Regions from separate parts of the Kitasatospora sp. NBC_00374 genome, predicted to be linked through region 1. Evidence: predicted binding sites of a transcription regulator. Region 1 holds the regulator's gene; the other holds the start of a gene.
What was found. The regulator HrcA, encoded in region 1, represses chaperone genes, less so after heat shock. The targets are predictions, from matches to a motif close to TTNGCACTCNGNNNNNCNGAGTGCNAA.
Positions count from the first base shown of each region.

Region 1 (15,607 bases):
CGTTCAGCGTGGGCAGGTACAGCATGCCGATGGTGGAGACGAGTTGGAGCAGGACCAGGAGAAGGATCGGTTGTGAGTAGGGCCTCAGATGGGCCCGGAGAAGTCTGATGAGCACCGTGACACTCTCGTCGTCGCCGGGATGCCGCGCATCCCCGTTTTTGATTCGGAACTGCAAGGGTCCGGCCTCTTCGGTACCGAACCTGCGGGCTTGTACAGTCCTTTGCACTGCCGGTCCGTCGGCGTGCCACCCGTCGTGACCCCCTTACGGAACGGCTCCGTACCCCCTAGGCTGCTGATTGCCGTCTTGTTACTCGCTGGTTAATAAGTCGGCCGGACGCGGCTGCCCCCCACAGTCGCTGTCACTCCACCCTTGGCCACCCGCCCCCCGGAGGTCCCCGTTGAGCAGCGTGCAGTCCATGATCGAGCGGCGTCCGCCCTCCGTGGCACACCTCTTCCTCAGCAGGGTAGAGGCCACTCCCGGCCATGAGGCGTACCGGTATCCCGCGCCGGTCGACGAGCACGCCGCGGACGGGGCGCCCGGCGCCGAGCAGTGGCGCTCGCTGACCTGGGCGCAGACCGCGGAGCGGGTGAAGGCCGCCGCCGCGGGTCTGATGTCGCTCGGCATCGTGTCGGAGGACCGGGTCGCGATCTCCTCCTCCACCAGGATCGAGTGGATCATCGCCGACCTGGGCAACATGTGCGCGGGCGCGGCCACCACGACCGTCTACCCCAGCACCAACGCCGACGAGTCGGCCTTCATTCTCGCCAACGCCCAGTGCAAGGCGATGTTCGCCGAGAACGAGTCCCAGCTCGCCAAGACCGTCGCCGAGAAGGACAAGCTCCCCGCACTCGAGTACGTGGTGCTGTTCGACGCCCCGGCCGGGCCGGTCGAGACCGCCGGGCTGACCGTGCTCACCCTGGCCGAGCTGGAGGAGCGCGGCGCCGCCCACCTGGCCGAGCACCCGGACGCGGTCGACAAGGCCGTCGAGGCGATCGACAAGGAGCAGCTGGCCACCCTGATCTACACCTCGGGCACCACCGGCCGCCCCAAGGGCGTGCGCCTGGTGCACGACTGCTGGGCGTACGAGGGCCTGGCCCAGCAGGAGAGCGGGCTGCTGCGCGCCGAGGACGTCCAGTTCATGTGGCTGCCGCTGTCCCACGTCTTCGGCAAGACCCTGATCTCGGGCCAGATCGCCACCGGCCACGTGATGGCCCTGGACGGCCGGGTGGACCGGATCATCCACAACCTGCCGGTGATCCGCCCGACCCTGATGGCCTCCGCGCCCCGGATCTTCGAGAAGGTCTACAACGGGATCGCCGGCCGGGCCCGTGCCGAGGGCGGCGCCAAGTACAAGATCTTCATGTGGGCGGCCGGCGTCGCCCGCGAGTACGCCCGGGTCACCCAGGAGAACCGGGTCGCGACCGGCCGGGACAGCGCGCCGCTCGCCCTGCGGGTCCAGCACGCGATCGCCGACCGGCTGGTCTACGCGAAGATCCGCGCGGCGTTCGGCGGACGGCTGCGCGGCGCGGTCTCCGGCAGCGCGGCGCTGGCGCCCGAGATCGGCTACTTCTTCAAGGGCGCCGGTGTGCCGGTGCTGGAGGGCTACGGGCTGACCGAGACCTCGGCCGGCTCCACCGTCAACCGCTCCGAGGACTTCCGGGTCGGCACGGTCGGCACCGCGCTGCCCGGCACCGAGGTCCGGATCGCCGAGGACGGCGAGATCCTGCTGCGCGGCCCCGGCGTGATGCGCGGCTACCACAACCTGCCCGAGCAGACCGCCGAGGTGCTGGAGCCGGACGGCTGGTTCCACACCGGTGACATCGGCGAGCTCGACAAGGACGGCTACCTGCGGATCACCGACCGCAAGAAGGACATGTTCAAGACCTCCGGCGGCAAGTACGTCGCGCCGAGCGAGGTCGAGGGCAAGTTCAAGGCGATCTGCCCGTTCGTCAGCAACATCCTGGTGATCGGCAACGGCCGCAACTACTGCACCGCGCTGATCGGCCTGGACGAGGCGGTGATCATGCCGTGGGCCGCCGAGCACGGCCTGGCGGGCAAGTCCTACGCCGAGGTGGTCGCCGACCCGGCGGTGCACACCCTGATCGAGGGGTTCGTGAAGCGGCTCAACACCGAGCTGCAGCGCTGGCAGACGATCAAGAAGTTCTCGCTGCTCCCGCGTGACCTGGACATCGAGCACGGCGAGCTCACCCCGAGCCTGAAGATCAAGCGTCCGGTGGTCGAGAAGACCTACGCCGACGCCGTCGCCGGGATGTACGCGGGCACCGTCGAGGCGTGAGCCGCCCCGTCCCGTACGGTCCGAGGCTGCCGCCGCCGAGCAGTCCGGGCCGTACGGGACAATGGGGGAATGCCCTCCGCACTCCCCGACGGCGAACCCGTGCCGTCCGACGGTTCCCTGCCCGCCCACGCCCTGACCGGGCTGGGGGAGCGGCCCTTCGGCTTCTACGTGCACGTGCCGTACTGCGCCACCCGCTGTGGCTACTGCGACTTCAACACCTACACCGCGACCGAGCTGCGCTCGGCCGGCACGGTGGCCTCGCAGGAGACCTACGCGGACAACCTGGTGGCCGAGGTGCGGCTGGCCCGCCGGGTGCTGGGCGAGGCCGAGCTGCCGGTCCGGACGGTCTTCCTCGGCGGCGGCACCCCGACCCTGCTGCCCGCCCGTGACCTGGTGCGGATGCTGGCCGCGATCCGGGACGAGTTCGGCCTGGCGCCGGACGCCGAGGTCACCACCGAGGCCAACCCCGAGTCGGTCGACCCGGCCTATCTGGCCGAGCTGCGCGAGGGCGGCTTCAACCGGATCTCCTTCGGCATGCAGAGCGCCCGCCCGCACGTGCTCCGGCTGCTCGACCGGCACCACACCCCCGGCCGCCCGGAGGCCTGCGTGGCCGAGGCGCGTGCGGCCGGCTTCGAGCACGTCAACCTGGACCTGATCTACGGCACCCCCGGTGAGTCCGACGACGACTGGCGGGCCTCCCTGGACGCCGCGATCGGCGCCGGCCCGGACCACGTCTCCGCCTACTCGCTGATCGTCGAGGACGGCACCAAGCTGGCCGCCCGGGTCAAGCGCGGCGAGCTGCCCATGATCGACGACGACGTGCACGCCGACCGCTACCTGATCGCCGAACAGGCGCTCGCCGCGGCCGGGTACGCCTGGTACGAGGTCTCCAACTGGGCCACCACCCCCGAGGGCCGCTGCCGCCACAACGAGCTCTACTGGACCGGCGGCGACTGGTGGGGCGCCGGCCCCGGCGCGCACAGCCACGTCGGCGGGGTCCGCTGGTGGAACGCCAAGCACCCCGCCGCGTACGCGCAAGCGCTGGCCGAGGGCCGCACCCCGGCCCTGGGCCGCGAGCTGCTGGCCGGCGAGGACCGCCGGGTCGAGCGGATCCTGCTGGAGCTGCGACTGGTCGACGGCTGCCCGCTGACCCTGCTCACCCCGGACGGCCTGCGGGCCGCCGACCGCGCGCTGGCCGACGGCCTGCTGGACCCGGCCGCCTACGGCGACGGCCGGGCCGCTCTCACCCTGCGCGGCCGGCTGCTGGCCGACGGCGTGGTCCGGGACCTGGTGGACTGACCCGCGGCGCCGTGCGGGCGGGCGCGGGGCTCAGCAGTTGGTGTCGTTGACGATCATCGTGGCGCTGCCGATCGCGCCGAACCAGTCGATGCAGTGGCCCTTGCCGTAGACGTACACCGGCCCGGCGTAGCCGCCGAAGTAGCCCTCGTCGACGCTCGCCCAGCCCGGGTCCTCGCCCTGCGAGATCTTGACCGACATCCAGGGCTTGGTCCCGTCGTTCCTGCGGACCGTCACGGCACAGTTGTAGCCGTTGGAGCTGTTGTAGGTGAGGTAGATCGTGCCCTCGCCGACGGGCGCGGAGTTGACCACCCCGTAGCCCGACCCGCAGGCGCCGTTGTAGGGCGCCGAGAGGATCTGCTGCTCGGCGGCGCCGGCCGGGACGGTCGCCAGCGCGGTCAGCGCGGCGGCCCCGAGCATCGCCTTCGCCAGCAGGCCGCCGGGGCGCCGGGTACGGCCGTCCGTCTGTGCGGTCATGTCGTTCTCCCTGGGGGATCCGTGGTCACCGGTTGCGCAGGCCTCGTGGCCCGGGCCAAGACTCGCCCTGCCAGCCGTGCGAGGTCTTGTACGAAAGCGAAAGCGGCTCCTCGGGCAGCACGGCGGTGGTGATCCGGCCCACCAGCCGGTCGGTCGGCTCGGCCCCCGCCGGGGCGGCCCGGTGGCCGAGGAACGCGCCGGGGGAGCAGCCGACCATCGAGCGGAAGGTGCGGTCCAGGTGCGCCTGGTCGTAGTAGCCGCACAGGGCCGCGATCTCGGCCCCGGTCAGCTCGGGCCGCGCCACGAACGCCGCCAGGGTCCGTTGCAGGCGCAGGATCTGGGCCACCTGCTTGGGCGGCAGGCCGACCTGCGCACGGAACCGGCTCTGCAGCCGGCGCAGGCTCCAGCCGCTCTCCTGCGCGAGCCGGGCGACCGGGACGGTGCCGGCCGAGCGGCGCAGCCCGGCCCAGGCCAGGCCGACCTCCGGGGCCCAGTCGTGGCCGGCGGCGAGCCGGGCGGTGAAGAACGCGTCCAGGAGGGCGAAGCGCAGGGTCCACCCGGAGGCACCGGCCAGCCGGTCCACCAGCTCGGCGGCCGGCGGGCCGAGCACATCGCGCAGGTCGGCCCACTGGGACGCCAGCTCGGCGGCGACCGGCCCGAGGACGGCGTACGCCCCCCGGGGGGTCAGCGAGACCGCCACCCCGTGCATCCGTCCGCCGTGCTCGCCGATGGAGGCGGTGCGGTGCAGGCCCGCCACCGAGGAGACCAGCGAGCCGCGCGAGCCGCCTGAGACCGCGTCGAGCAGCCGCATCGGTGCGCCGAACCCGATGGTCAGCGTCAGGACGTCGGTCGGTACCTCGAGGCGCCGTCGCGGCTGGCGCAGATCCTGCCGGAAGCCCCGGTACCCGAGGATGTGGCCGCGCAGCCGGGGCTCCGGCCGTCCCTCGACCAGTTCCCACGCGCCCCCGGCGCCGGTCGATCCCTGTGCTGTTCGCATGTCGTACCCCCACGGTCGAAGCCGAGCAGCTTGGCATGCTCACGCTTTCAAGACCGTCGGGCTGTCGCCCGCCCGAACGCCCGCCTTGGCCGAAGCCGGACCCCGGTCGCAGGGCGGTCCCTCGACATCCGGCCGAAAACCCACCGCCGGCGCTCAGCCGCCCCCGCGGCCGCTCCCGGCGGCCTCTCCCCAGGCGGTGATCATGCCGGGGGAGAGGTCGGCGAAGTCCGGCGAGGCGAGGTCGCGCTCGGCGGCCGCCAGGGTGTCGGCGTCGACCAGGCCGGTGGCGAGCATCGCCTCCCGCACCCGGCGCCAGGTGTCCAGCCAGAAGGCGGTGATCGGCGCCCCCGGGGTCAGCGGCGGGACGTAGACCTCCGCGCCCACCCCGGTGAGCCCGGCCTCGCGCAGCCTGACGGGGTACCGCGGCGTCCAGCCGACGTCCGTGCCGATGGACTCGCGAAGGCCCCGCCACATCGCCCGCATGGCGAGGCGGTACGGGCTGTCCGGCGCCCCGGCGGTGGTGAGGTCGATCGCGTCGCTGAGGACCAGCCGCCCGCCCGGGGCGAGCAGCCCGGCGAGGCGGGCGATCGTCCGCCGGCTGTCGGGCAGGTGCATCAGCAGGAACCGGGCGTGCACCAGGTCGAAGCGGCCGGGGTCGAAGTCCGCCGAGGTGATGTCGGCGGCCAGGGTGCGCAGCCGGGGGCCGGCGTACGGCTCGACGAAGCGCGGGTCCCGGTCGACGGCCAGTACGTCCGCGCCGACCTCCTCGGCCAGCCAGCGCGACACCGTGCCCGTGCCGGCGCCCAGATCCAGGCAGCGCAGCCCCGGACGGGCGCCGAGGGCCAGTAACCGGGCCCGTGTGAAGCCGTCGTAGGCGACGGCGCCGAAGTCGATCCGCTCGGCCTCACCCGGGGCGCCGGGCTCGAAGAGGTCCCGGCCGTAGGAGCCGGGTACCGCGGGGCGTCCGGGCGGTACGGGGTTCGCCCGATCGGTGGCCATCGGTCCTCCCGTCCGCCCGGGGAGCCCGGTGCGCGGAGACTGCGGGGACCTCACCAGCGTATCCGCGATCGACCGCCGCGCCCGGGCGCGGATCCGCGGCCGCGCTCAGTCCGCCAGGGTCACGAAGTCGATCAGCTCCTCGACCCGGCCCAGCAGGGCCGGGTCGAGGTCCTTGTAGGAGTTCACCGAGGCGAGGATCCGCTTCCACGCCGCGGGGGTGTCCACCGGCCAGCCGAGACGGCGGCACACGCCCTCCTTCCAGCCCTCCCCGCGCGGGACCTCCGGCCAGCCGGGGATGCCCACGCTGGACGCCTTGACCGCCTGCCAGACGTCGACGTACGGGTGCCCGACGACCAGCACCGCGTCGCCGGTCACCTGCCCGGCGATCCGGTGCTCCTTGGTGCCGGGCAGGAGGTGGTCCACCAGCACGCCGAGCCGTCGGCCGGGCCCGGGCGCGAAGTCGGCGACGATCGCCGGCAGGTCGTCGATGCCCTCCAGGTACTCCACCACCACGCCCTCGATCCGCAGGTCGTCGCCCCAGACCCGCTCGACCAGCTCGGCGTCGTGCCGGCCCTCGACGTAGATCCGCGACTCGCGCGCCACCCGGGCCCGGGCGCCCGGCACCGCGACCGAGCCGGAGGCCGTCACCCCGGGCCCGCGGGCGGGGGCCGGACCGGCCGGCCGCACCAGGGTCACCACCCGGCCCTCCAGCAGGAAGCCGCGCGGCGTCAGCGGGAAGACCCGGTGCCTGCCGAAGCGGTCCTCCAGGGTGACGGTCACCCCCTCCGCGGTCTTCTCGCAGCGCACCACGGCCCCACAGAAGCCGGTCGCGGCCTCCTCGACCACCAGGTCGCGTTCGGCCGCCACCTCGGGGGCGGGTTGCTGCCGCTTCCACGGCGGGGTCAGGTCCGGTCCGTACTGCCTGCTGCGCATGCCGGGACTATACGAAATCCGACACGCCGTCACCGCCCCGACCCGCACCGGCCGTCATCCCGTGTACGGCACCACCGGCGCGACCACCTCGGCCAGCCGCCGCAGCAGCGCCGTACGGTGCGTCACCGGCACCGGCGCCGCGTCGCGCGCGGGCCGTACGCCCCGGTCGGCCGGCAGGTAGAGCGCCCGCAGGGTGCGCACGGTGTTGGACAGGTGCGCGGGGACCGGCCCAGGGCGGCGGGCCGCGAACGCCGCTTCGACCGGGCCCAGCCAGCCGAGCGACTGCTGTTCGGTCAGCTCCGGCCGGGTCAGGGTGAGGGCCAGCGCGTACGCGAGGCGGCCGTCCTCCATCGCGTCCAGGACGTGGTCGGTGGGGGCCAGCAGCCGGGCCGCGCCCAGTGACAGCAGCGGCGCGGGGTCGACCCGGGGGCAGCGGCCGAGTGCGCCGAGCAGATCGGCGCCGTGGGCCACCGCGTGCAGCCAGCCGAGCTCGGGGTGGTGCCCGCGCAGATCGGTCTCGGCCGGGTACCAGGCGGCGAACGCCGCCAGCCAGCGCGGCTCGTACTCCCCGGCCCGGACCAGCTCGGCGAGGACCAGTGGCGCGAAGGTGCGGGCCTGGACCTCGGGGTCGGTCAGGCGCTCGGCCATCTCGTCGCCCAGCCGGCGCCGCAGGGCCGGGTCGAGGCCGGGGATCCAGCGCTCCAGCAGGTACAGGGCCTGCTCGTCGCGCAGCACCGGGGCGGGGGAGCGCAGGGCCAGGCTCAGCTCCGCCACGGCCTCGGCGACCGGGCGGTCGGCCGGGGGCGCGCAGCCGTTGTCGATGATGTTCTGCCAGTCGGTCATGGCAGGGCAGGCTAGGGGCCCGGGCCCGGTCCGCGCCCGTGAATTGCGGTCCGGCGGGCCGTCAGAGCCCGGGCGCGCCCCAGACCGGGAACCAGCGGCTCAGGTCGTTCTCCAGCCGCAGGTCGTTGCCGAGCATCGCCTTCACCTGGAGCTCCAGCGGGGTGTTGCGCTTCTCGCCGCCGCCCGGCATCGGGGCGAACGGGTAGAACGAGCCGCGCTTGTACAGGTACACCAGTGCCAGCGGCTGCCCGGCCTCGTTGCGGAAGCCCACGAGCGAGCAGAGCAGCTGCGGGCCGAAGCCGTTGACCTCCAGCTCGCTGTTGACCGCGTGCAGGTCGTTCACCAGCTCCGGCAGCTGCTCGGGGGAGTGCCGGGCGAGCAGCCAGGAGTACCCGTAGGCGTCCTGGGAGGCCTCCACCGGCACTCCGCCGTTCGGGGTGTCGGCGTCGAGCAGGGCCCGGACCTGCCGCTCCACCTCGGCGAAGGCGCCGCCCTCGACGGCGGCGAAGCAGACCGAGCCCAGACCGGTCGGCCGGAAGGCGGACGCCGCCTCCAGGGTCAGTGCGGCCGAGGGCACCCCGAAGAGCTGGTCCAGGTCCGGCTTGACGGGCTTGCTGCGGCCGAACAGGGCGTCCAGGAATCCCACGTGCAGCTCCTCTGCTGGATGGCTCTCACCGGCCGAGCTCGGCGGAGATCTTCGCCAGCTGCGCCAGCCGCTGCTCCAGCGACGGGTGGGTGGACAGCAGCTGGGTGGCGGCGTCCCGGGCGCTCAGTGCAGGCGCGAAGTAGAAGGCGTTGTACGCCTGCGCCTGGCGCAGGTCCCGGGTGGGGATCGCGGCGATCTGGCCGGTCACCTTGGTGAGGGCGGAGGCCAGCGAGCTCGGTCGGCCGGTGAGCTGGGCGGCCGCGCGGTCGGCGGCCAGCTCCCGGTAGCGGGAGAGCAGCCGGGTGAGCAGGAAGCTGAGGGCGTAGACCACCATGCTGACCAGCGGAATGATGATCATCGCGATGGCGGCGTTGCTGTCGTTGCTGTTGCGGTTGCCGCCCATCATGCCGCCGTACAGGGCGATCCTGGTCATCGCGCCGGCCAGGACGCCGAGGAAGCCCGCGATCGTCATCACCGCCACGTCCCGGTGCGCGACGTGCGAGAGCTCGTGGGCGAGGACGCCCTCCAGTTCCTCCGGCTCCAGGCGGCGCAGCAGCCCGGTGGTGACGCAGACCACGGACTTCTCCGGCTTGCGGCCGGTGGCGAAGGCGTTCGGCATGGCGTTGTCGGCCACCGCGACCCGGGGCTTGGGCATGTCGGCCAGGGCGCAGAGCCGGTCGATGGTGCCGTGCAGCTGGGGGTACTGCTCGGGGCTGACCTCGTGGGCGCCCATCGCCCGCTCGGTGATCTTGTCGCTGAACCAGAACTGGGCCACGAACAGCCCGCCGGAGATCACGACGATCAGCGGCCAGGCCCCTCGGAACAGGACGATCAGCAGGCCGGTGAAGCCCACGTACACCAGGCCGATCAGGAACATCGTGGTGATCATCCGGCCGGTCAGCCCCCGGTCGGGGGCGAACCGGGAGTGCTGCCCTGAAGTCGACATCGCCGCTCCTTCGATCGCGCGCTCGCCTCCGATGCTGCCACTCGGGGCGCCCCCGGGCACCACGCACCGGCGCCTGCCGCCCCGGCAATGCGGGCAGGATCACCGGGGCGGCCCGTTCCTGCCGTCGGACCCGGGCCTTACACTGGCAGGTAAGGTTCTGGCACTCTGCCCGCCGGAGTGCCAGAAATCGGACACTCAACAGCTCAACGGACGAAGACGGAGGTGCGTGCCCATGGTCGACGAGCCCCGTTCCGTCGAGCCGGCCCGCGCGGTGGAGACCCGCCCCGTCAGCCGTCCGCTGGACGACCGCCGGCTGGCGGTGCTCCGGGCGATCGTCCAGGACTACGTCGGCACCGAGGAGCCGGTCGGCTCCAAGGCGCTGGTCGAGCGGCACAGCCTCGGAGTGTCCCCGGCCACCGTGCGCAACGACATGGCGGCGCTGGAGGAGGAGGGCTTCATCCAGCAGCCGCACACCAGTGCGGGCCGGATCCCCACCGACAAGGGCTACCGGCTGTTCGTCGACCGGCTGGCCGAGGTCAAGCCGATGACCAGTCCGGAGCGCCGGGCGATCCGGCACTTCCTGGAGGGCGCGGTCGACCTGGACGACGTGGTGGCCCGCACGGTGCGGCTGCTCGCGCAGCTCACCCGGCAGGTCGCGGTGGTCCAGTACCCCTCGCTGACCCGTTCCACGGTGCGGCACATCGAGCTGGTCCAGCTGACCCCGGCCAAGGTGATGCTGGTCCTGATCACCAACACCGGCCGGGTCGAGCAGCGGATCGTCGACTGCCCCGGCGCGGTCGGCGACACCGTCCTGGCGGACCTGCGGGCCAAGCTGAACGCGAAGGCCGTGGGCCGGCCGCTGCCCGAGGTGCCGACGGCACTGGAGGACCTCTCGGCCGCCTTCGAGGCGGGGGACCGGCCGGCCGTGAGCACGGTGCTGGCCACCCTGTTCGAGACGCTGGCCGAGCAGAACGAGGAGCGGATCATGCTGGCGGGCACCGCCAACCTGACCCGCTTCGGACATGACTTCCCGCTGACCATCCAGCCGGTGCTGGAGGCACTGGAGGAGCAGGTGGTGCTGTTGCGCCTGCTGGGTGAGACGGCGGACGCCACGATGACGGTCCGGATCGGCCACGAGAACGCCTACGAGGGGCTCAATTCCACCTCGGTGGTCTCGGTCGGTTACGGTTCGGGCGACCAGAGCGTGGCAAAGCTCGGGGTGATCGGTCCGACCCGGATGGATTACCCCGGCACAATGGGGGCGGTGCGAGCGGTGGCACGGTACGTGGGCCAGATCCTGGCCGAGTCGTAGGAACAACGCGTCGCAGGACGGCGCGCAGCAGTCGCAAGCACTTCTAGAGGCGGAACAAACCGGAGCATTTGGTGGCCACGGACTACTACGCGGTACTCGGCGTCCGACGTGACGCGGGTCAGGACGAGATCAAGAAGGCGTTCCGACGTCTCGCGCGCGAACTGCACCCGGACGTCAACCCGGACCCGAAGACGCAGGAGCGGTTCAAGGAGATCAACGCCGCCTACGAGGTGCTCTCCGACCCCGCGAAGCGTCAGGTCTACGACCTCGGCGGGGACCCGCTGTCGCCCAACGGCGGCGGCGGTGGCGGCGGCGCCGGCGGTTTCGGTGCGGCCGGGTTCGGCTTCTCCGACATCATGGACGCCTTCTTCGGCGCCGCCGGCGGCCAGCGCGGACCGCGCTCGCGCACCCGGCGCGGCCAGGACGCCATGATCCGGCTGGAGATCACCCTGGAGGAGGCCGCGTTCGGCACCACCAAGGAGCTCCAGGTCGACACGGCCGTCACCTGCACCACCTGCAGCGGTGAGGGAGCGGCCCCCGGCACCTCCGCGCAGACCTGCGACATGTGCCGTGGCAAGGGCGAGGTCTCCCAGGTCACCCGGTCGTTCCTGGGCCAGGTCATGACCTCCCGTCCCTGCCCGCAGTGCCAGGGCTTCGGCACCGTGGTGCCGACCCCGTGCCCGGAGTGCGCCGGCGACGGCCGGGTCCGCGCCCGCCGCACCCTCACCGTCAAGATCCCGGCCGGTGTCGACAACGGCACCCGGATCCAGCTGGCCGGCGAGGGTGAGGTCGGCCCCGGCGGCGGCCCCGCCGGCGACCTGTACGTCGAGATCGCCGAGACCACCCACCCGACCTTCCAGCGCCGCGGCGACGACCTGCACTGCACGGTCACCATCCCGATGACGGCCGCCTCGCTCGGCACCCAGGTGCCGCTGCAGACCCTGGACGGGCTGGAGGAGGTCGACATCCGGCCCGGTACCCAGTCCGGCCAGTCGATCCCGCTGCACGGTCGGGGCATCACGCACCTGCGCGGCGGCGGCCGGGGCGACCTGATAGTGCATGTCGAGGTGCAGACGCCCACCAAGCTCGACCCCGAGCAGGAGGACCTGCTGCGGCGGCTGGCCGTGCTGCGCGGCGAGGAGCGGCCGTCCGGGCACTTCGCGCCCGGGCAACAGGGGCTGTTCTCCCGCCTGAAGGACGCGTTCAACGGTCGCTGACCGAGGGCTCTCCCAGGGGCGTCGGGGTCACCCCCCGGCGCCCCTCGCGTGTGGACGCGGTCCGACGCGTCCGGACCCGGCGGCCGAGGCCGCCGACAGACGCAGACAGATCTACCGGAGGTTTGGTTCATGACCGCGCCCGTGTTCGTCGTCGAGACCGCGGTGCTGGGTGCCGCCGGGCCCGGCTCGGTGGTCCGGCTGGACGGCCCGGAGGGCCGCCACGCGGCGGCGGTGAAGCGGCTGGAGCCCGGTGAGGCCGTCACGCTGGCGGACGGCCTCGGCCTCGGGGTGGACGGCACGGTCACGGCGGTGCACGGCAAGGACGCGCTGGACGTCACGGTGGACACGGTGCGCCGGGAGCCGGAGCCGAGTCCCCGGATCGTGGTGGTCCAGGCGCTCCCCAAGGGTGACCGGGGCGAGCTCGCGGTGGAGACCATGACCGAGGTCGGGGTCGACGTGGTGATCCCCTGGGCGGCGAACCGCTGCATCACGCAGTGGAAGGGCGAACGCGGCGCCAAGGCGCTCGCCAAGTGGCGGGCCACCGCCCGGGAGGCCGGCAAGCAGTCCCGCCGGCTGCGGTTCCCCGAGGTGCGCGACCTGGTGACGACGCGTCAGCTCGTCCCGCTGCTCGGGCAGGCCGCGCTCGCCGCCGTGCTGCACGAGGACGGCGCCGCGCCGCTGGCCACCGCCGAACTGCCGGGCGGCGGGGACATCCTGCTGGTCGTCGGCCCGGAGGGCGGCGTCGCCCCCGAGGAGCTGGCGGCCTTCGCCGAGGCCGGCGCCCGCCCGCACCGGCTGGGGAGTTCCGTCCTGCGGACCTCGACCGCCGGGGTGGCCGCCGGGGCGCTGCTGCTCGGCCGCACCGGCCGCTGGGCCTGACCGGCCCGGCACCGGCCCGGCACCGGCCGCGCCGGCCCTCGGAGTTCGCCCTCGAAGAAACCCTTGGCCGCCCCCCGGGGCCGTGCCTAGGGTGGCTGTCGTGACCGAACCAGAGAGCACCCCCGCGAGCGCCTACCTGCGCCACCCGCACCTCCACGGTGACCTCGTCACCTTCGTCGCCGAGGACGACATCTGGCTGGCCCCGGTCGAGGGCGGCCGGGCCTGGCGGCTGACCGCCGATCAGGTCCCGGTGCGGCGGCCCCGGTTCTCGCCGGACGGCCGGCTGGTCGCCTGGACCTCCACCCGGGACGGCGCCCCCGAGGTCCACGTGGCCCCGGTCGACGGCGGCCCGGCCCGGCGGCTCACCTACTGGGGCAACCCGTACACCACCCTGCGCGGCTGGACCGCGGACGGCCGCCCGATCGCGACCACCACCGCCGGGCAGGCCACCATCCGCCGGTCCTGGGCCTTCGCCGTGCCGCTCGACGGCGGCGAGCCCACCCGGCTCCCGTACGGCCCGATCGGCGGGCTGGCCTTCGAGCCGGACGGCGAGAGGGTGCTGCTGCTCTCCGCGATCAGCCGCGAGCCGGCCTGGTGGAAGCGCTACCGGGGCGGCACGGCCGGCAAGCTGTGGATCGGCTCCCAGGAGTTCGAGCGGCTGCACCGGGAACTGGACGGCAACATCGAGTCCCCGCTGTGGGTGGGCTCCGGGCCGGCCTCCAGGGTCGCGTTCATCTCCGACCACGAGGGCACCGGGCAGCTGTACTCCAGCCTGCCGGACGGCTCCGACCTGCGGCGCCACAGCGAGAACGAGTTCTACGCCCGCAACGCGAGCACCGACGGCACCCGGGTGATCTGGCACAGCGGCGGCGACCTCTGGCTGCTGGACGACCTGGACGGCGCCGAGCCGCGCCGGCTGGACGTCCGCCCGGCCGGGCCCCGCCCGGACCGCCAGCCGCACCCCACCCCGGCCGCCGGGCAGTTGGAGACCGTCGCCCCGGACCGCACCGGCCGGGCCAGCGCCGTCGTCGTCCGCGGCAGCGTGCACTGGCTGACCCACCGGGAGGGCCCGGCCCGGCTGCTGGAGCAGACCCCGGGCGCCCGGGCCCGGCTCGCCCGGGTCGTCCCGGGCGCGGACGGCGAGCAGGGTGCGGTCTGGGTGACCGACGCCGAGGGCGACGACGCGATCGAGTTCGCCCCCGCCGTGCTGGGCGCCGAGCGCCGCCGGCTCGCCGCCGGGCAGCTCGGCCGGGTCCTCGACCTGGCGGTGTCGCCCGACGGGAAGCAACTGGCCGCCGCCTCGCACGACGGCCGGCTGCTGCTGGTCTCGCTCGCCGACGGCGCCGTGCACGAGCTGATCCGCAGCGGCGACGGCGAGGTCAGCGGCCTGGTGTTCAGCCCGGACTCGGGCTGGCTGGCCTGGTCGCAGCCGGTGCTCGGCCCGTGGAGCCTGCGCCAGATCATGCTGGCCGACCTGGCCGACCGCACCGTCGCCGAGGCCACCCCGCAGCGGTTCGCCGACTACTCGCCGGCCTTCACGGCGGACGGCAGGCATCTGGCCTTCCTGTCGGTCCGCAACTTCGACCCGGTCTACGACTCGCACGTCTTCGACCTGTCCTTCCCGACCGGCACCCGGCCGTACCTGCTGACGCTGGCGGCCGACACCCCGTCACCGTTCGGTCCGCAGCGGGCCGGACGGCCGATCGGAGGGGAGTCGGAGGACGCCAAGGGCGCCAAGGCCGGTGCCGAGGGCAAGGACGCCGAGAAGGGCGAGGACGCCGCCCCGGTCACCCGGGTCGACCTGGAGGGCATCGCCGACCGGATCATCCCGTTCCCGGTGGAGGGCGGCCAGTTCGGGAGCCTGCACGCCACCAAGGACGGAGTGGTGTGGACCAGGGTGCCGCTGGTCGGCGAACTGGGCGACAACGCCGCCTCGCTGGAGGACGTCCACCCCCGCCCCGCCCTGGAGCGGTTCGACTTCGCCAAGCGCCGGGCCGAGGAGCTCGTCGCCGGTGTCGACGGGTACGCCGTCAGCGGTGACGGCAGCCGGCTCGCGGTGCAGGACGAGGGGCGGCTGCGGGTGCTCCCGGCGGACAGCAAGGCCGGCGAGGACGACGACCTCGACGTCGACCTCGCCCGGGTGCGCGCCACCGTCGACCCGGCCGCCGAGTGGCGCCAGATGTTCGACGAGAACGGCCGCCTGATGCGGGACAACTTCTGGCGCGCCGACATGAACGGCGTCGACTGGGCGGGCGTGCTGGCGCGCTACCGGCCGCTGGTCGAGCGGGTCGGCACCCGTGACGACCTGGAGGACCTGCTCTGGGAGACGGTCGGCGAGCTCGGCACCTCGCACGCCTACATCCGCGGCCCGGGCCCGGGCACCGAGGAGGCCCGCCTGCAGGGCCTGCTCGGCGCGGACCTGGTCCGGGACGGGGAGGTCTGGCGGGTCGCCAGGATCCTGCCCGGCGAGTCCTCCGACCCTCGGGCCCGCTCCCCGCTGACGGCGCCCGGCGCGGCCGTCCGCCCCGGGGACGCCGTCGTGGCCGTGAACGGCCGCCCGGTCGACCCGGTGACCGGCCCCGCGCCGCTGCTGGCCGGCACCGCGGGCCAGCCGGTCGAGCTGACCGTCACCGGCAAGGACGGCACCGGTGAGCGTCACCCCGTGGTGGTGCCGCTCGCCGACGAGGAGGCGCTGCGCTACCACGACTGGGTGGCCGGCCGCCGCGCCGCGACCAGGGAGCTGTCCGGCGGCAGGCTCGGCTACC
Region 1 is NZ_CP107964.1:2,973,318-2,988,924, reverse strand. It holds gene OG871_RS13440 (ABC transporter ATP-binding protein) at 1-115, opposite strand, end outside; gene OG871_RS13435 (long-chain fatty acid--CoA ligase) at 399-2,297, shown strand; gene hemW (radical SAM family heme chaperone HemW) at 2,367-3,596, shown strand; gene OG871_RS13425 (spore-associated protein A) at 3,627-4,070, opposite strand; gene OG871_RS13420 (helix-turn-helix domain-containing protein) at 4,096-5,067, opposite strand; gene OG871_RS13415 (class I SAM-dependent methyltransferase) at 5,221-6,066, opposite strand; gene OG871_RS13410 (DUF3097 domain-containing protein) at 6,172-6,999, opposite strand; gene OG871_RS13405 (DUF2785 domain-containing protein) at 7,054-7,842, opposite strand; gene OG871_RS13400 (hypothetical protein) at 7,904-8,488, opposite strand; gene htpX (zinc metalloprotease HtpX) at 8,514-9,434, opposite strand; gene hrcA (heat-inducible transcriptional repressor HrcA) at 9,667-10,746, shown strand; gene dnaJ (molecular chaperone DnaJ) at 10,818-11,963, shown strand; gene OG871_RS13380 (16S rRNA (uracil(1498)-N(3))-methyltransferase) at 12,093-12,842, shown strand; gene OG871_RS13375 (PDZ domain-containing protein) at 12,943-15,607, shown strand, end outside.

Region 2 (15,607 bases), 690 kb from region 1:
CCTCGCGGCCGGAGCGGATGCCGCCGGTCTTGGCCTTCCCGTTGGGAGCGGCGGACGGTGACGGGGCCGGCGCCCCGTCCGGCGACGGGTCGGGGGACGCGTCGGGCGAGGCCGACGGGGCGGCCGGGGCCGCGGAGGCCCCGTCGACCACGGCGCTGAAGCCGAAGACCGCGCCTTCCTGGGAGAACCGCACCACGTGCTCGATCTTCCGGCCGTCCGTGCCGGTGCCGGCCGCGGTGCGGCTGTACACCGGGTAGCTGCCGACCGCCGGCGACACCGAGCCGGGAACCACCGCGAACGAGGACAGCACCTGCGGCGTCTTGCGCGGGTCGACCAGCCAGACCTGGCGGGCGCCGAGCGAGTACACCACCCGCAGCCCGGTACCGGAGTTGGCGGGCAGCGGGGGAGCGGGGGCGACGGTCGGGTGGGCCGAGGTCAGCGGTGCGACCGGGGGCACGTACCCGGCCGCCACCGCCCGCTCCTGGGCGCCGCTCGCCTGGAAGGCCAGCAGGCCGACCGCGGCCATCGCCCCCAGGGTGAGAGCGGTGACCGCCAATCCAGCACCCAGCTTCGCCACGTCTGCTCCCACCGCTCGCCCGGGACCCGTTCCTGGGGCCCATCGTGCCAGGTCCCCTCGGGCTTTTCGGACCGATCCGATCGCGTGTTCACCGGCTCCGGCGGAGCTCTACCGGACGGCGGGCCCGGCCGACCCTCTAACCTTGGACCCGTGCTGCTGCTTGCGTTCGACACCGCCACCCCCGCCGTCACGGCCGCCGTCCACGACGGCGACACCGTCCTCGCCGAGTCGTACCAGGTGGACGCCCGGCGCCACGGCGAGCTGCTCCTGCCGACCATCGAGGAGGTGCTGCGCAAGGCCGGCGTGGACAAGAGCCGGCTGACCGACCTCGCGGTCGGCGTCGGCCCGGGCCCGTACACCGGCCTGCGGGTCGGCCTGGTCACCGCCGCCGCGCTCGGTCACGCGCTCGGCCTGCCGGTGCACGGCGTCTGCACCCTGGACGCGATCGCCCACCAGGCCCGCACCGAGGGCCTGGCCGGAGCGTTCACGGTGGCGACCGACGCCCGGCGCAAGGAGGTCTACTGGGCCTCGTACGACGCCGAAGGCACCCGGGTGACCGGCCCGTCCGTGGACCGCCCGGCCGAGCTGGCCCCCGAGCCGCAGGCCGTCGGGGCCGGTGCGCTGCTCTATCCGGACGCCTTCCCCGGCGCCCGCGGGCCCGAGCACGTCTCGGCCGGCGCGCTGGCCGACTTCGCCGTCACCGAGCTGGCCGCGGGCCGCGAGCTGCTGCCGAACCTCCCGCTCTACCTGCGCCGCCCGGACGCCCAGGTGCCGGCCGGCTACAAGGCGGTGCTCCCGGCGTGAGCCCCGCTGTCATCCTGCGGCCGATGCGCTGGTGGGACATCGAGCCGGTGATGGCGCTCGAACTGCGGCTGTTCCCCGAGGACGCCTGGTCGCACGCCATGTACTGGTCCGAGCTCGCCGAGGCGCACCCCGGCGGCACCCGGCACTACACCGTCGCCACCAGCGGCGACGGCGCGGTCGTCGGCTACGCCGGGCTGATGGCGATCGGCGCGGAGGGCGACGTGCAGACCATCGCCGTCGCCCCCGGCCACCAGGGCACGGGCCTCGGCGCCGCGCTGCTCACCGACCTGGTCGAGGAGTCCGCCCGGCGCGGCTGCACCGAGCTGCTGCTGGAGGTGCGGGTGGACAACGTGCGCGCCCAGCAGCTGTACGAGCGGTTCGGCTTCCAGCCGGTCGGCGTCCGCCGCGGCTACTACCAGCCCGCCAACGTCGACGCGCTGGTGATGCGCCTCGACCACCCCTCGAACCAACCGACGTACGACTCGACGCACGACTCGAAGGACCCTGACCATGGCTGACGAACCGCTCGTCCTCGGCATCGAGACCTCCTGCGACGAGACCGGCGTCGGCATCGTCCGCGGCACCACCCTGCTCGCCGACGCGGTGGCCTCCAGCGTCAACGACCACGCCCGCTTCGGCGGCGTCGTTCCCGAGATCGCCAGCCGGGCGCACCTGGAGGCGATGGTCCCCACCATCCAGCGGGCCCTGGACACCGCCGGGGTGAAGGCCACCGACCTGGACGGCATCGCCGTCACCGCCGGCCCCGGCCTGGCCGGCGCGCTGCTGGTCGGGGTGAGCGCCGCCAAGGCGTACGCCTGGGCCCTGGACAAGCCGCTGTACGGGGTCAACCACCTCGCCTCGCACATCTGCGTGGACCAGCTGGAGCACGGCCGGCTGCCCGAGCCGACGATGGCCCTGCTGGTCTCCGGCGGCCACTCCTCGCTGCTGCTCAGCTCGGACATCACCACCGACGTCCGGCCGCTCGGCGCGACCATCGACGACGCGGCCGGCGAGGCCTTCGACAAGGTCGCCCGGGTGCTCGGCCTGGGCTTCCCCGGCGGCCCGGTGGTGGACCGCACCGCCCGTGCGGGCGACCCGAAGGCGATCGCCTTCCCCCGGGGCCTGAGCAGCGCCAACGACCCCGCCTACGACTTCTCCTTCTCCGGTCTGAAGACCGCCGTGGCCCGCTGGGTGGAGGCGAGGCGCCGGGCCGGCGAGGAGGTGCCGATCGCCGACGTCGCCGCGTCCTTCCAGGAGGCCGTCACCGACGTGCTCACCCGCAAGGCGGTGCGGGCGTGCCGGGACAACGGTGTCGACCACCTGATGATCGGCGGCGGCGTGGCCGCCAACTCCCGGCTGCGCGAGATGGCCCAGCAGCGCTGCGACAAGGCTGGCATCGTGCTCCGGGTGCCGCGGCCGGGCCTGTGCACCGACAACGGCGCGATGGTGGCGGCGCTCGGCTCCGAGATGGTCTGGCGCGACCGCGCGCCGTCGTCCTTCGACCTGTCGGCGGACTCCTCGCTGCCGGTCACCGAGGTCTCCGTCCCGCACGCCGACCTCCACGCGCACGCCCACCGGGCCCTGCGGCCGTGACCACCGCGCTGATGTGGGAGGCCCGGGCCGCCGAGGGCCGGGCCGCCGAGCTGGAGGCCTGGGTCCGCACCGTGGCGCTGCCGGCGCTGCGCGGTCCGGCCGGGCCGGAACGGGCCGAGCTGTTCACCGCGCCGGGGGAGCGGGTGCTGCTGATCACCTGGTGGAGCGGGGAGCCGCAGCCGGTCGCCGAACCGCCGGCCGCGCTGCTCGGGCGACCCGTCCACCGGTGGTCCTTCACCCGTCAACACGTCGAGTAGCGTGCATTCCTGAGAGTTCGCTGAACGACGGGGGGCATGGTGAGGAAGACGTACGGCCTGGTGGCGCTGGCCATACTGGCGGCCGTGACGGGGTGCGGCGGCGGGGGTGGGCCGGGAGCGTCGGCGCCGTCCTCCGCGGCCGCCTCCGCCCCGGCCGGGACGCCGTCGCCCGCCCCGTCGGGCCAAGCCGCCGCCCCGGGCGTCGCGGGGTGGGCGAAGTGGGGCCTGACCCCGCTGCCGGCCGCGCCCGCCGCGCCGGCCGACAAGCCGATCAAGCTGACGAGGACCGGCCCGGTGCCGGTGTTCAGCGAGGTGCCGACACACGACAAGGTCGTCTTCGTCACCATCGACGACGGGGCGGAGAAGGACCCGAGGTTCGTCGAGATGCTGACCGACCTCAAGGTGCCGGTCTCGATGTTCCTGACCCGCGACATCGTCAAGGACGACTACGGCTACTTCAAGCCGCTCCAGGCCCTCGGCAACCACATCCACAACCACACCGCCGACCACCCGGTGATGAGCAAGCTCTCCCCCGACCGGCAGAAGAGCGAGGTCTGCGACACCCAGGCCGCACTCACCCAGCAGTACGGCACCGCCCCGCTGCTGTTCCGCCCGCCCTACGGCGACGGGGCCAACACGCCCGCGGTCAACTCCGCCGTGCAGCAGTGCGGTCCGCGCGCGATCGTGCTCTGGCGCGAGTCGATGCAGATCCACGACATGCAGTACCAGGCGACCGACAAGAAGCTGAAGCCCGGCGACATCATCCTGGCCCACTTCCGCGGCCCCAAGGACCTCAAGGGCGAGACGATGACCGCCATGTTCGGCGAGCTGCTGAGCCGGATCCAGGAGCAGGGCTTCTCGGTCGCCCGGCTGGAGGACTACATTCAGCCGCCCACCGGCTGACCGAGCATCATCAGCGGGCCGTCGTCCGTCCGGCAGAGGATCACCGTCACCGCGTTCGGCCCGGAGGGCTTGAGCTGGCGCCGCAGCTCCTCCGGGAGCACCGACACCCCGCGCTTCTTGATCACCACGGTGCCGACCCCGCGCTCGCGCAGCAGCGCCTTCAGCGTCTTCAGCTTGTACGGGAGCACGTCGGTCAGCTCGTACGCCTGTGCGTACGGGGTCGGGACCAGCCGGTCGGCGGTCAGGTAGGCGATCATCGGATCGACCGGCCGGCCGCCGATCTGCCGGGCCACGTCCGCGATCAGGTGCGCCCGGATCACCGCGCCGTCCGGCTCGTACAGGTAGCGGCCGACCCGCCCGGTCCCGGCCGCCCCGCCCTCGTCGTCCCCGGCCGCGGCGGGGGCCGCCGGCCGGCCGCCGGCCAGGGTGTGGCCACCCGGCAGCAGGGTGGCCCGGTGCGGCTCGGCGGCGCCGGTGCCGAACCACAGCACCGCCTCCTTCACCTCCCCGTGGTCCGAGACCCACTCCGCCTCGGCCCCCTCCGGCACGAGCTCGTGCGGGATGCCCGGGGCCACCTTGAGCGCCCCGTACGGGGTGCGACGGGCCGCCCCGACCGCCCAGGACAGCGGTGGCGAGTACGCCTCGGGGTCGAAGACCCGCCCGCGCGCGGTGCGCCGGGCCGGGTCGGTGAAGACCGCGTCGAAGCCGGTCACGTCGATCTCCGCGACGTCCGCGCAGCGCACCTCGATCAGCCCGGCCAGGCCCAGCGCCGCCGCGTTCGCCTCGGCCACGGCGCAGGTCAGCGGTGAGCGGTCGACGGCCAGCACCGCGACCCCGGCCCGGGCCAGCGCGATCGCGTCGCCGCCGATCCCGCAGCACAGGTCGGCCAGCCGCTTCACGCCGAGGGCGGCGAACCGTGCGGCCCGCCACTCGGCCACGCTGCGGCGGGTGGCCTGCTCGACGCCGTCCGGGGTGAAGAACATCGCGTCGGCGTCCGGGCCGAACTTCGCCCGGGCCCGCTGGCGCAGCCCGGCCTGCTCGAAGGCCGCCCGGACCAGCTCGGCGGGGTACTCCCGGCGCAGCCGGGTGGCCAGCGCCAGCTCCTGGTCGGGGGTGAACTCGCGCAGTTCGGCGAGCAGGGCCCGGCCCCGGTCGGTCAGCAGGGCTCGGAACGATTCGGTCTCCACGGCCCCATTGTCGGCGATCAGCGGGCCATCAGGGTCACCGCCAGCACCCCGGCCAGCAGGACGAGCTGGACGGCGGCCGCGCCGCGGTGCCGTCGAAGGGCGAGCAGCAGGGCGCTCAGGGCCAGGATCGCGCCGGTGCCCGCGGCCACCAGGGCGGGTGTGTGGCCGGTGTGCGGGCGGTCCGCGAGCGGCGCGCCCGAGGGCGGGTACTCGATCCAGGGGAACGGGTGTCCGGCGCCCGAGAGCAGCAGGAGGAGCACCGCGAGCCCGGCCAGCCAGACGTCCAGGGCGAGCACCAGCAGGCCGAGCGCCAGCCCGCCGTCCGGACCGGCGCAGACCGGGTCGCGCCGGATCGACGCGGTGTCAGGTCCGGTGCCGTGGGGGTGCGGTGGCGTCGGAGGGGAGGCGGACATCTCCGCAGTCTGCCCGCTCCCGGGCCGGTCGTACATGAGTACCGCTACTCAGTCCGATTCGAACGGCAGGCCGCGCCATTGGCACTCTGGTTGACTGAGTGCTAACCGCCGCCTATGGTCATTCCTGGCACTCTCCCCAGGGTGAGTGCTAACGCGATGGAGCATGTCTGACCCCCGCGACGGCAGGCCTGCGGACATCGCCACCTACCTGTTAGACAACCCCGTAATCTCCGAAGGGGAGCTCGGACGTGACCACCAGCAGCAAGGTTGCCATCAAGCCGCTCGAGGACCGCATTGTGGTCCAGCCGCTCGACGCCGAGACCACCACGGCCTCCGGCCTGGTTATCCCGGACACCGCCAAGGAGAAGCCCCAGGAGGGCGTCGTCCTGGCCGTCGGCCCGGGCCGCTTCGAGGACGGTCAGCGCCTTCCGCTCGACGTTGCCGTCGGCGACATCGTTCTCTACTCGAAGTACGGCGGCACCGAGGTGAAGTACCAGGGCGAGGAGTACCTGGTCCTCTCGGCTCGCGACGTTCTCGCCATCATCGAGAAGTAAGACGTTCCAGCCCGCCCCGGATCCGTGTCCTCAAGTGACAGGGGCCCGGGGCGTGGTTGTTGGCTCACGTAAACCAGGCACTTTCTGAGGAATCGGGATCATGGCGAAGACCCTGCAGTTCGACGAGGACGCCCGCCGCTCGCTGGAGCGCGGCGTGAACAAGCTGGCCGACACGGTCAAGGTGACCATCGGCCCCAAGGGCCGCAACGTCGTCATCGACAAGAAGTTCGGCGCCCCCACCATCACCAACGACGGTGTGACCATCGCGCGCGAGGTCGAGCTCGACGACCCGTACGAGAACCTCGGCGCGCAGCTGGTCAAGGAGGTCGCCACCAAGACCAACGACGTCGCGGGTGACGGCACCACCACCGCCACCGTGCTGGCCCAGGCCCTGGTCAACGAGGGCCTGCGCAACGTCGCCGCGGGCGCCGGCCCGGCCGCCCTGAAGAAGGGCATCGACAAGGCCGTCGCCGCCGTCTCCGAGCACCTGCTGTCCATCGCCCGCGAGGTCGAGGGCAAGGACGACATCGCCGCCGTCGCCGGCCTCTCGGCCCAGGACACCCAGGTCGGCGAGCTCATCGCCGAGGCGATCGACAAGGTCGGCAAGGACGGTGTCATCACCGTCGAGGAGTCCAACACCTTCGGTGTCGAGCTCGAGTTCACCGAGGGCATGCAGTTCGACAAGGGCTACCTGTCGCCGTACTTCGTCACCGACGCCGAGCGTCAGGAGGCGATCCTCGAGGACCCGTACATCCTGATCAACCAGGGCAAGATCTCCTCGATCCAGGAGCTGCTCCCGCTGCTCGAGAAGATCCTCCAGGGCGGCACCTCCAAGCCGCTGCTGATCATCGCCGAGGACGTCGACGGCGAGGCGCTGTCCACCCTGGTGGTCAACAAGATCCGTGGCACCTTCAACGCCGTCGCCGTGAAGGCCCCCGGCTTCGGTGACCGCCGCAAGGCGATCCTCGGCGACATCGCCGTCCTCACCGGCGGCACCGTCATCTCCGAGGAGGTCGGCCTCAAGCTCGACCAGGTCGGCCTGGAGGTGCTGGGCACCGCCCGCCGCGTCACCGTCACCAAGGACGAGACCATCCTGGTCGACGGCGCCGGTGACCACGACGCCGTGACCGGCCGGGTCGGCCAGATCAAGGCCGAGATCGCCGCCAGCGACTCCGACTGGGACCGCGAGAAGCTGCAGGAGCGCCTGGCCAAGCTGGCCGGCGGCGTCTGCGTCATCAAGGTCGGCGCCGCCACCGAGGTGGAGCTCAAGGAGCGCAAGCACCGCCTGGAGGACGCCATCTCGGCGACCCGCGCGGCCGTCGAGGAGGGCATCGTCGCCGGCGGTGGCGCCTCCCTGGTGCACGCCGCCAAGGTGCTGGAGGACGGCCTCGGCCTGTCCGGCGACGAGGCGACCGGTGTCGCGGTCGTCCGCAAGGCGCTCGCCGAGCCGCTGCGCTGGATCGCCCAGAACGCCGGCCTGGAGGGCTACGTCATCACCTCCAAGGTCGCCGACCTGGAGGCCGGCTTCGGCTACAACGCCGCCACCGGCGAGTACGGCGACCTGGTGAAGGCCGGCGTCATCGACCCGGTCAAGGTCACCCGCTCGGCCCTGGAGAACGCCGCCTCCATCGCCTCCCTGCTGCTCACCACCGAGACCCTCGTGGTGGAGAAGAAGGAAGAGGAGGAGGCCGGTCACGGTCACTCCCACGGTGGCCACGGCCACGCCCACTGACCTCGGTCGGTAGTCTCGGAGGCCCGGCGGCGCCCTGCGGCGCGGCCGGGCCTCCGGCGTGTCCGCGGAGCAGGGACAGGGCGCCGCGGACACGCCGGGGCCCGGAGCCTTGCTATCAGTAGAATTTTGTGAAGCGCAAAGCCTGCCTTATAACTGAGGCATGATCGAGGCCCGCCACCTCCGTGTCCTGCGCGCCGTCGCCCGGACCGGTTCGTTCTCCGCCGCCGCGCGCGAGCTGGGCTGCACCCAGCCCGCCGTGAGCCAGCAGATGAAGGCGCTGGAGAAGGCGGTGGCCACCCCGCTGGTGGTGCGCTCGGGCCGGGGGATGCAGCTGAGCGAGGCCGGCCGGGTGCTGGTGAAGCACGCCACCGGAATCCTCGCCGGGCTGTCCGCCGCCGAGGACGAGGTCGCGGCGATCGCCGGACTGCGGGCCGGACGGGTGCGGTTGGTGTCGTTCCCCACCGCGAGTTCCACTCTGGTGCCGCCCTCGGTCGCCCAGTTGCGTGCCGCCCATCCGGGGGTCCGCGTGTCGCTGGTGGAGGCCGAGCCGCCGGAGTCCCTGGCGATGCTGCGCGCCGGGGAGTGCGAGGTGGCGCTGGCCTTCCGCTACCCGGACTCGCAGGGCGGCGCGCCGCAGGCGTCCCCGCACGCCACCGCCCGCGAGGCGCGCGCCGAGGCGACCCTGGAGGCCGCGGCCTCCGCGGCGGCGACGGACTGGTCCGACCTGGTGGTCCGCCCGCTGCTGGACGACCCGCTGGTGGGCGTGGTGCCCGCCGCGCATCCGCTGGCCGGGGCGGGGCGCCCGGTGGATCTGGCGGAGCTGTCCGGGGAGCAGTGGATCGCCGGCTGCCCGCAGTGCCGGGGGCACCTGGTGGAGCTGTGCGAGGGGGCCGGCTTCGAGCCGCGGATCGACTTCGCGACCGACGACTACCCCGCGGTGGTCGGCCTGGTCGCGGCCGGTCTCGGGGTGGCGGTCCTGCCGGGGCTGGCGCTGGACTCGGTGCGCCATGCGGGAGTGGCGACGGTGCCGGTGCGGGCCGCCTCCGGCGGTCCGGCGGTGCGGCAGGTGGTGGCGCTGACCCTGCCGGACCTGGCCGAGGTGCCGGCGGTGGCGCTGATGCTGGACCGGCTCATGGGGGTGGCCGCCGCGCGTTGAGTGCGCAGGCGGCCCCGCGGGCGTCGGGGAAACTCCAGCAGGTCCAACGGACTTCAGAAGAAACGTTTCTCTATACAGTGACGCGATGTCAGTGCCGCAGGCCGGCCGGCCTGGTCAGCTGAACCTCGGCCAGGCGGTGCCGTGCGCGGCCGAGCAGCTCTTCGCGCTCGTCCTCGGTCAGACCGCCCCAGACCCCGTACGGCTCGCGCACGGCCAGGGCGTGCGCCGCGCACTGCGCTCGTACCGGGCAGCGCATGCAGACCTCTTTGGCGCTGGCCTCGCGCGAGCTGCGGGCCGCCCCGCGCTCGCCTTCGGGGTGGAAGAAGAGCGAGCTGTCGACGCCGCGGCAGGCGGCGGAGAGCTGCCAGTCCCAGAGGTCTGCGTTGGGGCCGGGGAGGCGGGAGAAATCTGCCATGGCTCATTCCCTTCAAGGACTCGGACCCGTCGGTTCGGCGAGGCGGCGATGGACCAGTACGGACACCTGGAAATATGACTTACGGCTCCTTCTGGAACAAGTCATCCACAGTCCGGCACAACAGTCAATGACCATAGATAAGCTATAAAAACGGGCAAAAGGGGCAGGACGTTTGAGTGGTCGTGATCTGGCAACCGGGTGGCCCCGGGTGCGCCGTCCTCCGCTCCGTGGCGCGCGTGGCGCGCACACCGCGCACGACCAGCACAAAAGTGCGGCGTGTGCACCGCGAGGTGGGTGATCGGTAACGGTCCGGCCACGTACAGTGGTGGAGATGGCCCTGAAGGCCGTAACTCATTCGAGTGACGGTCGTTGGATGTGCGGAGGCGGTTAGCGGGCGCTGGACGTCGGGAACGATCGCGGGGACACCGGCGATCCGTACGAGGTCCGTCGCCAATCGGCCGTGTCGGAGAGTGTTCGTACCAGCCAGGAGGCTCAACGTGACGCGGATCTGCTGCGGAGGACGGTCATGACATCCGTACTCGTCTGCGACGATTCCCCGCTCGCCCGGGAGGCGCTTCGCCGGGCGGTCGCGACCGTGCCCGGTGTCGACCGGGTGACCACTGCGACGAACGGTGAGGAGGTCCTCCGCCGCTGGGTGGCCGACCGTTCCGACCTCGTCCTGATGGACGTCCGGATGCCCGGCCTCGGCGGGGTGGAGACGGTCCGGCGGCTGCTGTCCGCCGACCCGGGCGCACGCATCATCATGCTCACCGTCGCGGAGGACCTGGACGGTGTCGCCCTCGCGGTGGCCGCCGGTGCCCGCGGCTACCTGCACAAGGACGCCTCGCGCGCCGAGCTGCGGGCCACCGTCACCCAGGCGCTCGCCGACCCGACCTGGCGGCTCGCCCCCAGGCGGCTGCGCAGCCCCGACATGGGGGCGGCCCCGACCCTGACGGCACGTGAGATCCAGGTGCTGGAGGGAATGAGCCACGGCCGCAGCAACGCCGAGATCGGCCGCGAGCTGTTCCTCTCCGAGGACACCGTGAAGACGCACGCGCGGCGTCTGTTCAAGAAGCTCGGCGCCTCGGACCGTGCCCACGCGGTGGCGCTCGGTTTCCGCTGGGGCCTGGTCCGCTGAGGCCCGTCCGGTTGGGTATCCGACACGGTAACCGCACGGGCGTGTGACGTTGTCGTCCCGAGGCTGCACCATGGAGATGTGGAGCACCTCGGGGACCAGCGGACAGGTGCTGCGGAGACAGGAGTTGCCGCAGCAGGCGGCAGCCCGTGGGGCGGGAGGCGGCACGTGCGCACAGTGGCGACGCATAACGTTCCGATGCACAAGTCCGGACGCGGTGCCGCGTTTTCCGCTTCGACCAGGCACCATGGACCGATGCGTGACGACGAGGCCACCGCTTCGGGCGAGGCTCAGCCCGAGCCGGCCCAGGCCGACGAGGCCGTCCCAGACGGCCAGGGTCTCGACCCGTCGTACGCGGAAACGGCCGAGGTCAGACCGCCGGTGCTCGGCAGCGGCACCTCCCCGTTGGTCGCCTCGCTGGTCGCGGCGGCCGTCCGTGGCGAGGGTCCGGCGATCGACGCGCTCCTCGCCTACGTCCACCCGCTCGCCCTGCGCTACTGCCGGGGCCGGCTGGTCCGGCTCCCCGGCGGCGCGCGGCACCACGTGGACGACGTGGTGCAGGAGGTGTGCGTGGCGGTGCTCTGCGCACTGCCGCGCTACCGCGACACCGGGCGGCCGTTCGAGGCCTTCGTGTACGGCATCGCCGCGCACAAGATCGCCGATCTGCAGCGGGCGGCGATGCGTGGGCCCGGCTCCACCGTCATCCCGCAGGACGACCTGCCCGAGACCCCGGACGAGTCGCTCGGCCCGGAGGAGCGGGCGCTGCTCAGCAGCGACGCGGCCTGGATCCGCGAACTGCTCTCCAACCTGCCCGCCCGCCAGCGCGAGCTGGTGCTGCTCCGGGTGGCCGCCGGGCTCTCCGCGGAGGAGACCGGGGAGGTGCTGGGTATGTCGCCGGGCGCCGTCCGGGTCGCCCAGCACCGGGCGCTGAGCCGGCTGCGGGCGCTCGCGGAAGAGTCCTCCTGACTTCTGCGTTGTCAAGGGGGCGCGAGTCGATACTCCGCGACACCAGTACCATGGGGTATCGGCACCTGGTCAGGTTGCCAAAGTTCCGTGGGCGCGTGCGGGGTTCCGTTGGAGGTTCCTCCGGTCGCCCGGCGTCTTGGTGGCCAAGCCCTGTGCCGGTGCGCGCGGGTGGGACGAGGCTGTACCGCGGCCGTCCGCCCGGCTGAGAGAGCTACGCGGCCCGGTAAACCCCCGCCGGCCGTGCCAGAGATCGACGGCCAAGCCACGGAAGGTCCCTTCAGATGTCTTACAACGCCGCAGGCGTACCCGAGAAGTTCGCGATGCTCGGGCTCACGTACGACGACGTCCTGCTGCTGCCCGGGGCCTCCGAGGTGCTGCCCAACCAGGTCGACACCTCCTCGCGGGTCTCCCGCAACGTCCGGGTGAACATCCCGCTGCTCTCGGCCGCGATGGACAAGGTCACCGAGTCGCGGATGGCCATCGCGATGGCCCGCCAGGGCGGCGTCGGCGTGCTGCACCGCAACCTCTCGATCGAGGACCAGGTCAACCAGGTCGACCTGGTCAAGCGCTCCGAGTCCGGCATGGTGACCGACCCGATCACGGTCGGCCCGGAGACCACGCTGGCCGAGGCCGACGCGCTGTGCGCGAAGTTCCGGATCAGCGGTGTGCCGATCGCGGACCCGGACGGCAAGCTGCTGGGCATCGTCACCAACCGCGACATGGCCTTCGAGTCGGACCGCCACCGCAAGGTCCGCGAGATCATGACCCCGATGCCGCTGATCACCGGCAAGGTCGGCATCTCCGGCGAGGACGCCATGGCGCTGCTCCGCCGCCACAAGATCGAGAAGCTGCCGCTGGTCGACGACGAGGGCCGGATCAAGGGCCTGATCACGGTCAAGGACTTCGTCAAGGCGGAGAAGTACCCGAACGCGGCCAAGGACGCCGAGGGCCGGCTGCTGGTCGGTGCGGCCGTCGGTGCCAGCGCCGAGGCCTTCGACCGCGCCCAGGCGCTGGTCGGCGCGGGCGTCGACTTCCTGGTCGTGGACACCTCGCACGGCCACAGCCACAACGCTCTGGCCTGGATCGAGAAGATCAAGTCCGCCGTCGCGGTCGACGTGGTCGGCGGCAACGTGGCCACCCGGGACGGCGCCCAGGCGCTGATCGACGCCGGCGTGGACGGCGTCAAGGTCGGCGTCGGCCCCGGCTCCATCTGCACCACCCGCGTGGTCGCCGGGATCGGCGTCCCGCAGGTCACCGCGATCTACGAGGCCGCGCTCGCCTGCCGGGCGGCCGGCGTGCCGGTGATCGGTGACGGCGGCCTCCAGTACTCCGGCGACATCGGCAAGGCGCTCGCCGCCGGTGCCGACACCGTGATGCTGGGCTCGCTGCTGGCGGGCTGCGAGGAGTCCCCGGGCGAGCTGATGTTCATCAACGGCAAGCAGTTCAAGTCCTACCGCGGCATGGGCTCGCTGGGCGCCATGCAGTCGCGCGGCCAGGGGCGCTCGTACTCGAAGGACCGTTACTTCCAGGCCGAGGTGTCCTCGGACGACAAGCTCGTCCCCGAGGGCATCGAGGGCCAGGTGCCCTACCGCGGCCCGCTGTCCGCCGTGCTGCACCAGCTGGTCGGCGGCCTGCGCCAGACCATGGGCTACGTCGGCGCCGCGTCCGTCGCCGAGATGGAGAGCAAGGGCCGGTTCGTCCGGATCACCTCGGCGGGTCTCAAGGAGAGCCACCCGCACGACATCCAGATGACCGTCGAGGCCCCGAACTACACCAGCCGCTGACCCGTACGGCCCAGGGCCCGCCACCGCTCCCGCGGCGGCGGGCCCTTCGCCGTGCGCTCGGCCGGCCGGGGCGGGGCGCAGGTCCGGCAGAAGGACCTCTCGAAGGCCGGCCGGCCGTCCGCCCCTCGGCCGGGTGCCGCGCGGGGGTGGGCCGGTACGGGATACTGGGGGGCGGCCGGGGTGACCCGGCAGGCAGATGCAAGCAGCAGAAGGGCTCGAAGTGACTGAGATCGAGATCGGGCGTGGCAAGCGCGGCCGCCGGGCGTACGCCTTCGACGACATCGCCGTCGTCCCCAGCCGCCGTACTCGTGACCCGAAGGAGGTCTCGATCGCCTGGCAGATCGACGCCTACCGCTTCGAGCTGCCCTTCCTGGCGGCCCCGATGGACAGCGTGGTCTCGCCCGCGCAGGCGATCGCCATCGGCAACCTCGGCGGCCTCGGGGTGCTGAACCTCGAAGGCCTGTGGACCCGGTACGAGGACCCGCAGCCGCTGCTGGACGAGATCGCCACCATCACCGACGAGGCCGCCGCCACCCGGCGCCTCCAGGAGATCTACGCCGCGCCGATCAAGGCCGAGCTGATCGGTCAGCGGATCAAGGAGGTCCGCGACTCCGGTGTCGTGACCGCCGCCGCGCTCTCCCCGCAGCGCACCGCCGAGTTCTCCAAGGCCGTCGTCGACGCGGGCGTGGACGTCTTCGTGATCCGCGGCACCACGGTCTCCGCCGAGCACGTCTCCGGTGCGGCCGAGCCGCTGAACCTCAAGCAGTTCATCTACGAGCTGGACGTCCCGGTGATCGTCGGCGGCTGCGCCACCTACACCGCGGCCCTGCACCTGATGCGCAGCGGCGCGGCCGGCGTCCTGGTCGGCTTCGGCGGCGGCGCCGCCCACACCACCCGCACCGTGCTCGGCATCCAGGTGCCGATGGCGACCGCCGTCGCCGACGTGGCCGCGGCCCGCCGCGACTACATGGACGAGTCCGGCGGCCGGTACGTGCACGTGATCGCGGACGGCGGCGTCGGCTACAGCGGCGACCTGGCCAAGGCCGTCGCCTGCGGCGCGGACGCGGTGATGATCGGTGCCGCGCTGGCCCGGGCCACCGACGCGCCCGGCAAGGGCTTCCACTGGGGCATGGAGGCCGTGCACGAGGAGCTGCCGCGCGGCAAGGTGGTCGACCTCGGCACCGTGGGCACCACCGAGGAGATCCTCACCGGTCCCTCGCACACCCCGGACGGCACCATGAACCTGTTCGGCGCGCTGCGCCGGGCCATGGCCACCACGGGCTACTCGGAGCTCAAGGAGTTCCAGCGCGTCGAGGTCACCGTCAACCCGGCGCTCCACCACCGCTGACGGTACGTCGTCCCGGGCCGGGCCCCCGCCGTGAGGCGGGGGCCCGGCCGCGTTCCACGGGGCGTCAGGTGTGGTCATGGTGCGCTCCTCGGGGAGAGTCTGTGCGCACCGCCGGGCCTTGGTGGCTGTTTCCGGTCACGGGTCGGGTACGGAATGCCCGGTTCCGGTACGGAACTTCGTCGTCAACCCCCGGGGCGGGTGGTCGGGGACCGAAGGAACAGGAGATGATGGAGACTTGGCGTCTTGGAGCCGGGCGCCGGGTGCGCGGGTGATGTCCCCGGGTTGTACCCGCGCCGGCCGATGCGCCGTCACTTCGACCGCCAGCAGCACGCGGGCCAGCAACACTTGGGGGAGCGCACCGATGACTCAGGCGCAGGAGTCCACGGGCCGACTGCTGGCCGGGCGTTACCGGCTCAAGGCCGTGCTCGGCAGCGGCGGCATGGGTACCGTCTGGCGGGCCGAGGACGAGATGCTCGGCCGGATCGTCGCGGTCAAGGAACTGCGCATGCACGGCGGGGTGGACGAGGACGAGAAGCACCGCCTGATCGTCCGCACCCTGCGCGAGGCCAAGGCGACCGCCCGGATCCGGCACACCGCCGCCGTCACCGTCTTCGACGTGGTCGAGGAGGACGAGCGGCCCTGGATCGTGATGGAGCTGGTCGAGTCGCGCTCGCTGGCCGAGGTGATCAAGGACGACGGTCCGGTCACCCCGGTCCGCGCCGCCGAGATCGCGCTCGACCTGCTCGGCGTGCTCGGCGCCGCGCACAGCCACGGGATCCTGCA
Region 2 is NZ_CP107964.1:3,659,219-3,674,825, reverse strand. It holds gene OG871_RS16375 (hypothetical protein) at 1-577, opposite strand, end outside; gene tsaB (tRNA (adenosine(37)-N6)-threonylcarbamoyltransferase complex dimerization subunit type 1 TsaB) at 728-1,381, shown strand; gene rimI (ribosomal protein S18-alanine N-acetyltransferase) at 1,405-1,899, shown strand; gene tsaD (tRNA (adenosine(37)-N6)-threonylcarbamoyltransferase complex transferase subunit TsaD) at 1,892-2,974, shown strand; gene OG871_RS16355 (hypothetical protein) at 2,971-3,231, shown strand; gene OG871_RS16350 (polysaccharide deacetylase family protein) at 3,268-4,134, shown strand; gene OG871_RS16345 (methyltransferase domain-containing protein) at 4,116-5,321, opposite strand; gene OG871_RS16340 (hypothetical protein) at 5,339-5,734, opposite strand; gene groES (co-chaperone GroES) at 5,983-6,288, shown strand; gene groL (chaperonin GroEL) at 6,389-8,020, shown strand; gene OG871_RS16325 (LysR family transcriptional regulator) at 8,181-9,176, shown strand; gene OG871_RS16320 (WhiB family transcriptional regulator) at 9,265-9,591, opposite strand; gene OG871_RS16315 (response regulator transcription factor) at 10,118-10,729, shown strand; gene shbA (RNA polymerase sigma factor ShbA) at 10,982-11,692, shown strand; gene guaB (IMP dehydrogenase) at 11,974-13,476, shown strand; gene OG871_RS16300 (GuaB3 family IMP dehydrogenase-related protein) at 13,697-14,824, shown strand; gene OG871_RS16295 (serine/threonine-protein kinase) at 15,186-15,607, shown strand, end outside.
Region 2: groES (co-chaperone GroES) is a predicted target of HrcA. The motif match lies at 5,813-5,839, and genes of this name have one in related genera.